2 linked regions of the Pseudosulfitobacter sp. DSM 107133 genome follow. The protein of the gene in region 2 interacts with the protein of the main gene of each other region in a pairwise test. Links are inferred from orthologs where the notes say so. Each region holds a gene or a part of one and is shown on either strand. Other genes may lie near its edges. The genes, in order: DSM107133_RS10325 and DSM107133_RS09340.

The links.
Region 1: the proteins of DSM107133_RS09340 (region 2) and DSM107133_RS10325 interact in binary tests that used the Escherichia coli proteins (3 or more experiments, as listed by UniProt). The link is inferred for Pseudosulfitobacter sp. DSM 107133 from one-to-one orthologs.

Annotation. Positions count from the first base shown.
Region 1 is NZ_CP085154.1:2,095,558-2,098,875, forward strand. What follows is about bases 68-3,066. They hold DSM107133_RS10325 (cysteine desulfurase), read right to left. Parts: upstream 2,178-3,066; coding sequence 957-2,177; downstream 68-956. Other genes in these bases: DSM107133_RS10330 (YIP1 family protein), read right to left, coding at 2,170-2,769; DSM107133_RS10335 (YIP1 family protein), read right to left, coding at 2,766-3,066. Outside these bases: more of DSM107133_RS10335, read right to left, coding at 3,067-3,251; Fe-S cluster assembly protein SufD, read right to left, coding at 3,251-3,318. UniProt on the Escherichia coli protein: Cysteine desulfurases mobilize the sulfur from L-cysteine to yield L-alanine, an essential step in sulfur metabolism for biosynthesis of a variety of sulfur-containing biomolecules.
Region 2 is NZ_CP085154.1:1,906,100-1,909,179, forward strand. The notes cover bases 79-2,839. They hold DSM107133_RS09340 (SufE family protein), read left to right. Parts: upstream 79-1,135; coding sequence 1,136-1,543; downstream 1,544-2,839. Other genes in these bases: rnd (ribonuclease D), read left to right, coding at 79-370; DSM107133_RS09335 (hypothetical protein), read right to left, coding at 471-962; DSM107133_RS09345 (DUF1638 domain-containing protein), read right to left, coding at 1,643-2,293; DSM107133_RS09350 (hypothetical protein), read left to right, coding at 2,400-2,839. Outside these bases: more of rnd, read left to right, coding at 1-78; more of DSM107133_RS09350, read left to right, coding at 2,840-2,891; DSM107133_RS09355 (hypothetical protein), read right to left, coding at 2,894-3,079. UniProt on the Escherichia coli protein: Participates in cysteine desulfuration mediated by SufS. Cysteine desulfuration mobilizes sulfur from L-cysteine to yield L-alanine and constitutes an essential step in sulfur metabolism for biosynthesis of a variety of sulfur-containing biomolecules.

The sequences.
Region 1 (3,318 bases), 190 kb from region 2 along the record:
GGTCTGGACCCTAATACCGACATCCCAAGTCAACATATATCGCGGACATTCCGACCGGGCGTCCGCTGGGCGGCACAAAGTTACCGTTGAACACAGAATACAATCGGTCAGTACCAGTCTTGCCGCTTGAACTGAAAAGACGCGCTTTCGTTGGTCAGGCCTGTCCTTATGGAATGTGAACTGCCATCCCGCCAAATCGCAGCTATCTGCCCGGCTTGGCCTGATCCCACAGCAGGTCACGACGCGCGCCACACCAGGATTGATTGCAATCTCCAAGCACGGCCATCGTTATCTACGCAAGCAGTTCATCCATGGGGCACGAACGGTCCTGCGTTTGGTGCAGGATCGAAATGCGCCGATTTCGCAATGCGCTGACCGCCTCGATGAGCTGGCGCGCACATGAATGTGGCTGTTGTAGCGATGGCAAACGAGATGGCTCGGATCGCTTGAGCCGTATGGGCGAAAGGTGAGCGGTATCGCCCGACTGCACTTGCAGGCGCGAAAATACGTACCCGCACAACGAGAAACATAGGGACCCGCGAGCGATGAAGAGAGGACCGACCAAGGGCCAACCGGAGTCCTGTCAGTCAGACGGAGATCATAAGCTCAAGTCCTAAAGGCTTCGACTTGTTTGCCGACCGCTTGCTCAAATGAGGTCCTACACGCCGCAGGGGATCATATAGGGGGCGGCACACCCCGAAATCCAATACAACACAACGAAAACAAAGACATGAGATGTGAAAGTGGCGGACCATAGAGGATTCGAACCTCTGGCCTCTGCCTTCGGAGGGCAGCGCTCTATCCAGCTGAGCTAATGGTCCACTTGGGGCGGTATAGCTTTGCGGCGCATGGCCTGCAATTGTTAAATGCCCTGTCTGGTGCAGTTCGTGGACGGGGGCCAGCCCCCCGCCCTGCGGGCGTCCCCCGGGATATTTGGTGCCAAAAGAAGCATGGGATCAGGCGAAGAGGTCGTGTGCCAGTTCCAAGGCGTCAACCAATGCGTCGACTTCGGCTGTGGTGTTGTACATGCCAAAGGACGCGCGGCAGCTGGCGGTGAGGCCAAGGTGCTCCATCAGCGGGCCTGCACAATGGTGCCCCGCGCGCACGGCGACGCCCTTCTTGTCAAGGATCGTCGACACGTCATGGGCATGGGCCGCGCCATCAAGGGTGAAGCTGAAGATCGCGCCCTTGTCCGGTGTGGTGCCTTGCACTTGCAACCAGTTCAGGCCGCCCAGGCGTTGCACGGCGTAGTCACGCAAAGTTGCCTCGTGATCGGCAATGGCCTGCATGCCATGGCCCATCATGTAATCCAGCGCCACGCCAAGGCCGATCATCTGGACGATGCCGGGGGTGCCGGCCTCGAACTTCATCGGCGGGTCGTTGTAGGTGACCGTGTCCCTGGTCACCTCGCGGATCATGTCGCCGCCGCCCATGAAGGGTTGCATTTCGGCCATCCGGTCGGGGTGCACATAGATCGCGCCCGAACTGGAGGGGCCATAAAGCTTGTGGCCGGTGATCGCGTAGAAATCGACACCGAGGTCCTGCACGTCCACCGGCATGTGCACAGCGGCCTGGCTGCCGTCGACCAGCACAGGCACGCCTTTGGCATGGGCACCGGCACAGATCGCTTTTACGTCCACATGGGTGCCCAGAACGTTGGACATATGGGTGACGGCAACCAGTTTGGTCTTGGGGCCGATGGCGTCAATCACCGCTTGTGGGTCCAGTGCGCCGGTGCTGTCCACATCGACCCATTTCAACACAACCCCCTGCCGTTCGCGCAGGAAATGCCAGGGCACGATGTTCGCGTGATGCTCCATGACGCTCAGCACGATCTCGTCGCCCGCCTGAAGGCGCGGCATGGCCCAGCCGTAGGCCACCATGTTGATCCCCTCGGTCGTGCCCGAATTGAAGATGATGTCATCTTCGGAGCCCGCATTCAGGAACCGCGCGATGGTGGCGCGCACCGCCTCGTATTTGTCGGTGGCAAGGTTCGACAGGTAATGCAGCCCGCGGTGCACGTTGGCATATTCATGGCCATAGGCCTGGGTGATCGCGTCGATCACCACCTGCGGTTTTTGCGCCGAGGCGCCGTTGTCGAGATAAACCAGCGGCTTGCCGTTCACCTCGCGCGACAGGATCGGAAAGTCGGCCCGAATTTTTGCGACATCATACATTGGCATCAAGCCCCCAAGCTCCAAGACCTGTTATCAACAGCAACACGATCACCCCGAACATAAACCCGACGGTCAGGGCAACCATCAGCCCGAACGCCTTCCAGGCCGTGTCAAACGACAAGGCCTGTGCGATGAAATTTGCCATGATCCACAACCCCATGAACATCACCGTGATCGAAAACAGTCCGGCAAGCGTGGGCGATACAATCAACAGCACCAGCAAAATCACCTGTGCCACCACGCGCAGGGCCTGCAACCACGTCAACACAACTGCGACATCTTCCAGCGCGCCCTGCCCGCCCACAGCGCGTCCAGCCCACAGCAGGATGTGGACCGACACCACCAGCCCCCCGGTAAGCAGCAGGAACAGCATCAGCGGGTTCAACAGGACCGGCGGCATCATCCCGACCGGCGCGGGAAACAGCATTTCGGACAGGCCGGCGAAAATCGCATTGCAGCAACAGACCAGTGCCAGCGCCGTCCAGATGACGCTGCGTGGCAGTTGCCAGCCGATCAGAACCGCCGCCGCATCCCGTGGACTGCGCAAGGACAATACGGCAAGGCCGGTCCAGTCGAATCCGCGCGTGCTCATGTCTGTGCCCTTTCCTGAGCAAGAGAACCGCCGACCCAGAACCAGCCAAAGACCGACAGCCAGACAACGCCGACAGATGTCAAAGCAGGACCGGCACCGATAAGGCCCGCAACCAGACCGTGCAACAATATCACCGGACTGGAGGCCAGAACCGCCCAGAACAGCGCCAGCCGTGCGCCATAGCCGGTGCCGTGCCCGCCCAGAACGCGGCCCAGCAGCCGCGCCACAAAGGCCAGCACATAAAGCACCAGCGGCATGATGAATATCCAAGCGAGCAGCGCGCCGCCCACCAGCATGTCAAACTCTTGCCCCGTCAGATGCGCCTCGCGCGACAGACGCGGCAGTTGCGCAACAAAGACGATCAGACAGCCCGCCATCACATAGACCAGCGCACGGTCTTCACGCGGGCCCTGCCCCAGCAGCTTGCGGATCACCGCGGCCGGCCCCCTGTAGGTGGCCACGATGTCAGTTGTGACGGCCATCAGCTGCGATGACGCTCTAGCCAGCCCGACATGCGGGTTTCAATGTCGGCACGCAGGTCCTCGTTTT
Region 2 (3,080 bases):
TCTGCTGCTGCGCGAAGCACGCCGGGGCGACATTGCCGATGGTATCCTTGAGGCGGTCAAACGTGGCGTGAACATGGCCGCCGACAGGCTGCCCAAACCCGACAACAGCCGTGAAAAGCTGCAAGTCAACCCGGCGCTGGCCGATCTGTTGCGGGTGTTGCTGAAGGCGAAAACCGAAAGCGCGGGCGTCGCCGCCAAGCTGATCGCGCCTGCGGCCGATCTGGATGCGATTGCGGCGGGGATGCGTGATGTGCAGGCGCTGAGCGGCTGGCGCAAAGAGGTCTTTGGCAACGATGCGCTGCGTCTGTGTGACGGCAAAATCGCCCTGGCGGCCAAAGGTCAGAACGTCAAGGTCGTTGAGCTGGATTGATCCCGCGCCATGGCGCGCCACTCTGCCCGTTTCTTTTGGCTGAAAATATCCCGGGGGAGCCCGAGAAGGGCGGGGGCAGCGCCCCCAAGCGGGTCGGAATCTAGCGGCGCGACGTCCGCGCATTGCGCGCACCGACCACGCGAATGGTGTGCACGCCACGCAATTGCTGCTCTGTCACCGCATGGGCGGCGGTCACAGTGCGCGTCGCTTCCGAGCCACCGGGGCGCGCATTCGCGGGCAGGCGGCCTTCCAGCCGGTAGGACAAGACGCCGTCCACCGCTTCGTCGTCATCATTCTCCGGCGTAAGTTGAACCTCGTACAACCCTTGCGCGGGCGACACACCCGAAGCGCGGATGATTGCACCACCCGGCACCCGTTCGATCACCAGATCGGACACGGTGTCAATCGGTTGACCCTGATACACCTGTTGCTCGGCACGCTTGCGTTGAAACAGGCCGGTTCCACCGGTGGGAATCAGCGGGTTGGTATTTGCCTTGGGGGCCGTCGTGACCGTTTCCGACCGTGAATTGCCAAACCAGTTGAACGGATTGACGCGGCTGTCACGGACGGCAGCACATCCGCCAAGAGTCATGGACGAGATCAAAAGAGCGGAAACTGTGAGACGCATATCAGACTGCCTGTTGTTTGGCCTGTGTTAGCCCATCAGGCCCGTATTGAAAAGCGTGTTGAAAAGCATCATGCGCGGGGGGTGGACCTTTGGCCAGAGGCGTCTTACCTCCGTGCTGCAATCAGAGAGGTATTTTCATGGCTCAAGCTGCCTTTGAAGAAATTGTTGAGGATTTCGAGTTTCTTGAAGATTGGGAAGACCGGTATCGCTATGTCATCGAACAGGGCAAGGCGATGGAGCCGCTGGACGCGGCGCTGAAAGTGCCTGCAACCAAGGTGGACGGCTGTGCCAGCCAGGTCTGGCTGCATCCGCAGATCGAGAGCGGGGTGTTCCGGTTTGACGGTGAAAGCGATGCGATGATCGTGAACGGTCTGATCGCGGTGCTGCGCAAGCTGTACAACGATGTGCCGGTAAGCGCGGTTCTGGACGTGGATGCGCGGGGCGAGCTGGAGCGGCTTGGGTTGAATGACCACCTTTCGGCGCAACGTTCGAACGGGTTGCGGGCGATGATCGAACGGATCAGGCAGGTCGCAAAGGCGGCGTAGGCGCGTGGCGTGATCGCGCGGGGTGATCGCGTGGCGTGAGCATGCAAAGATCGGGGGCGCTGCCCCCGGACCCCCGGGATATTCAGGGCCAAAAGAAACCTAGAGCTTGGCAAGCTGGGCGGTCAGGTCGCCGTAGCCTGTGTAGCGGCGTTCGAATGCCAGCCCCAGGCGGTCGGCGGCGGCGCGGGCTTTTTCGGTCAGGGCGGGATCTTCGGTTTGTGCCTGATAGACCAGTTTTTCGTAATTGCCGAAATACATGTCTCGAAGTTGCGGATGCCGGTCCAGACCCATCGGTTTGATGATGAAAGACTCGAACTGACGGACCAGAAAATCGGTCAGGTAGAAAGTTGTGATTTCACTTTCACTTTGCTTCGTAAAACGTTCATTTCCTTCAAAAAAGCTATAACAGTGCGGCCCGGGAACCATCTCGACGCCCATCTCGGTGCAGGCGGCTTGCAACTGGCCGCCGGTTCCGCAATCAGCATAGACGACAAAGATGCTGTCATAGGCATCGCGATGTTTGGCAACGCTTTCACGCACGGCGTCCGTGATCTTGTCGGGGTAAAGGTGATATTTCGCAGGCAGACAGGTCAGATCCATATGTGTCCAGCCGTTTGCCTTTTTCAGGTCAAGGATTTCGCGCGCCAATGCACCGCAGGCGATCAGCAGGATGCGGCCTGTGCCGACGGGGACGAGGCCCTCTTCGGTCAGCTGGTCAAGGTCGGGAAGGGTGTCGACGGGGTTTGTCACAATTCTAACCAATGCGTGTAGGGCATGTCACCGTCATTGCATGGTGACACATATGCAGCCTTAGTGAAGCTGTCAGATACGACATTTCAGACAAGGATGAAACACAATGTCAATTTACTCTCAAAAAGCCGCTGTGAACACGGCCACGTTGGGGCTGATGTTTATTTCTGGTTGTTTCGCAACGATGGCCTTTGATCTGTGGGGGCAGGTGATTAGCCCCGGTCTGGGTTTTGCGAACCTGTCACCACACGGGTTGGCCAAAAGCCTGTTTGGCGCTCTGGGGCTGCCGAACGGGGATTTTGCGGGCTATTTCATGCATTTCTATCTGGTGGGTCTGATCGGTTATCCCGTGGGCTGGTTGTTCATCTTCAAGCCGGTCTGGGATCGGGTGATCGGGCGCGGCCTGCCTTGGATCGTGCCCGCCGCGGTCTATGGTTTCGGCCTGTGGGTCTTTGCCATTGGCGGGATCACGGCAATCGCAGGTCTGCCGTTTTTCCTGAACTTCACCGGGATCACCTGGGTCGCGCTGGTGGGACACGTTCTGTATGGCATCGTCATGGTGGCGGTGATGGTCTGGCTGACCCGCTCCAGGGTCTGATCCTAAGGGTCCTTGGTCCGGTCGCGCAGCAGCCGGACCAGCACAAAGGCCAGCAAAGCCAGAGAGACCAGGGCTGTGGCTGCCTGAGGCAGGCTGAAGGCAGCGGAGGCCAGCATGCCCAGCCACACGGTGACGGCGGCGGCGGCGATCACGACGGCAAGGATCAGGATAAGGCGGTTAAATGGCATG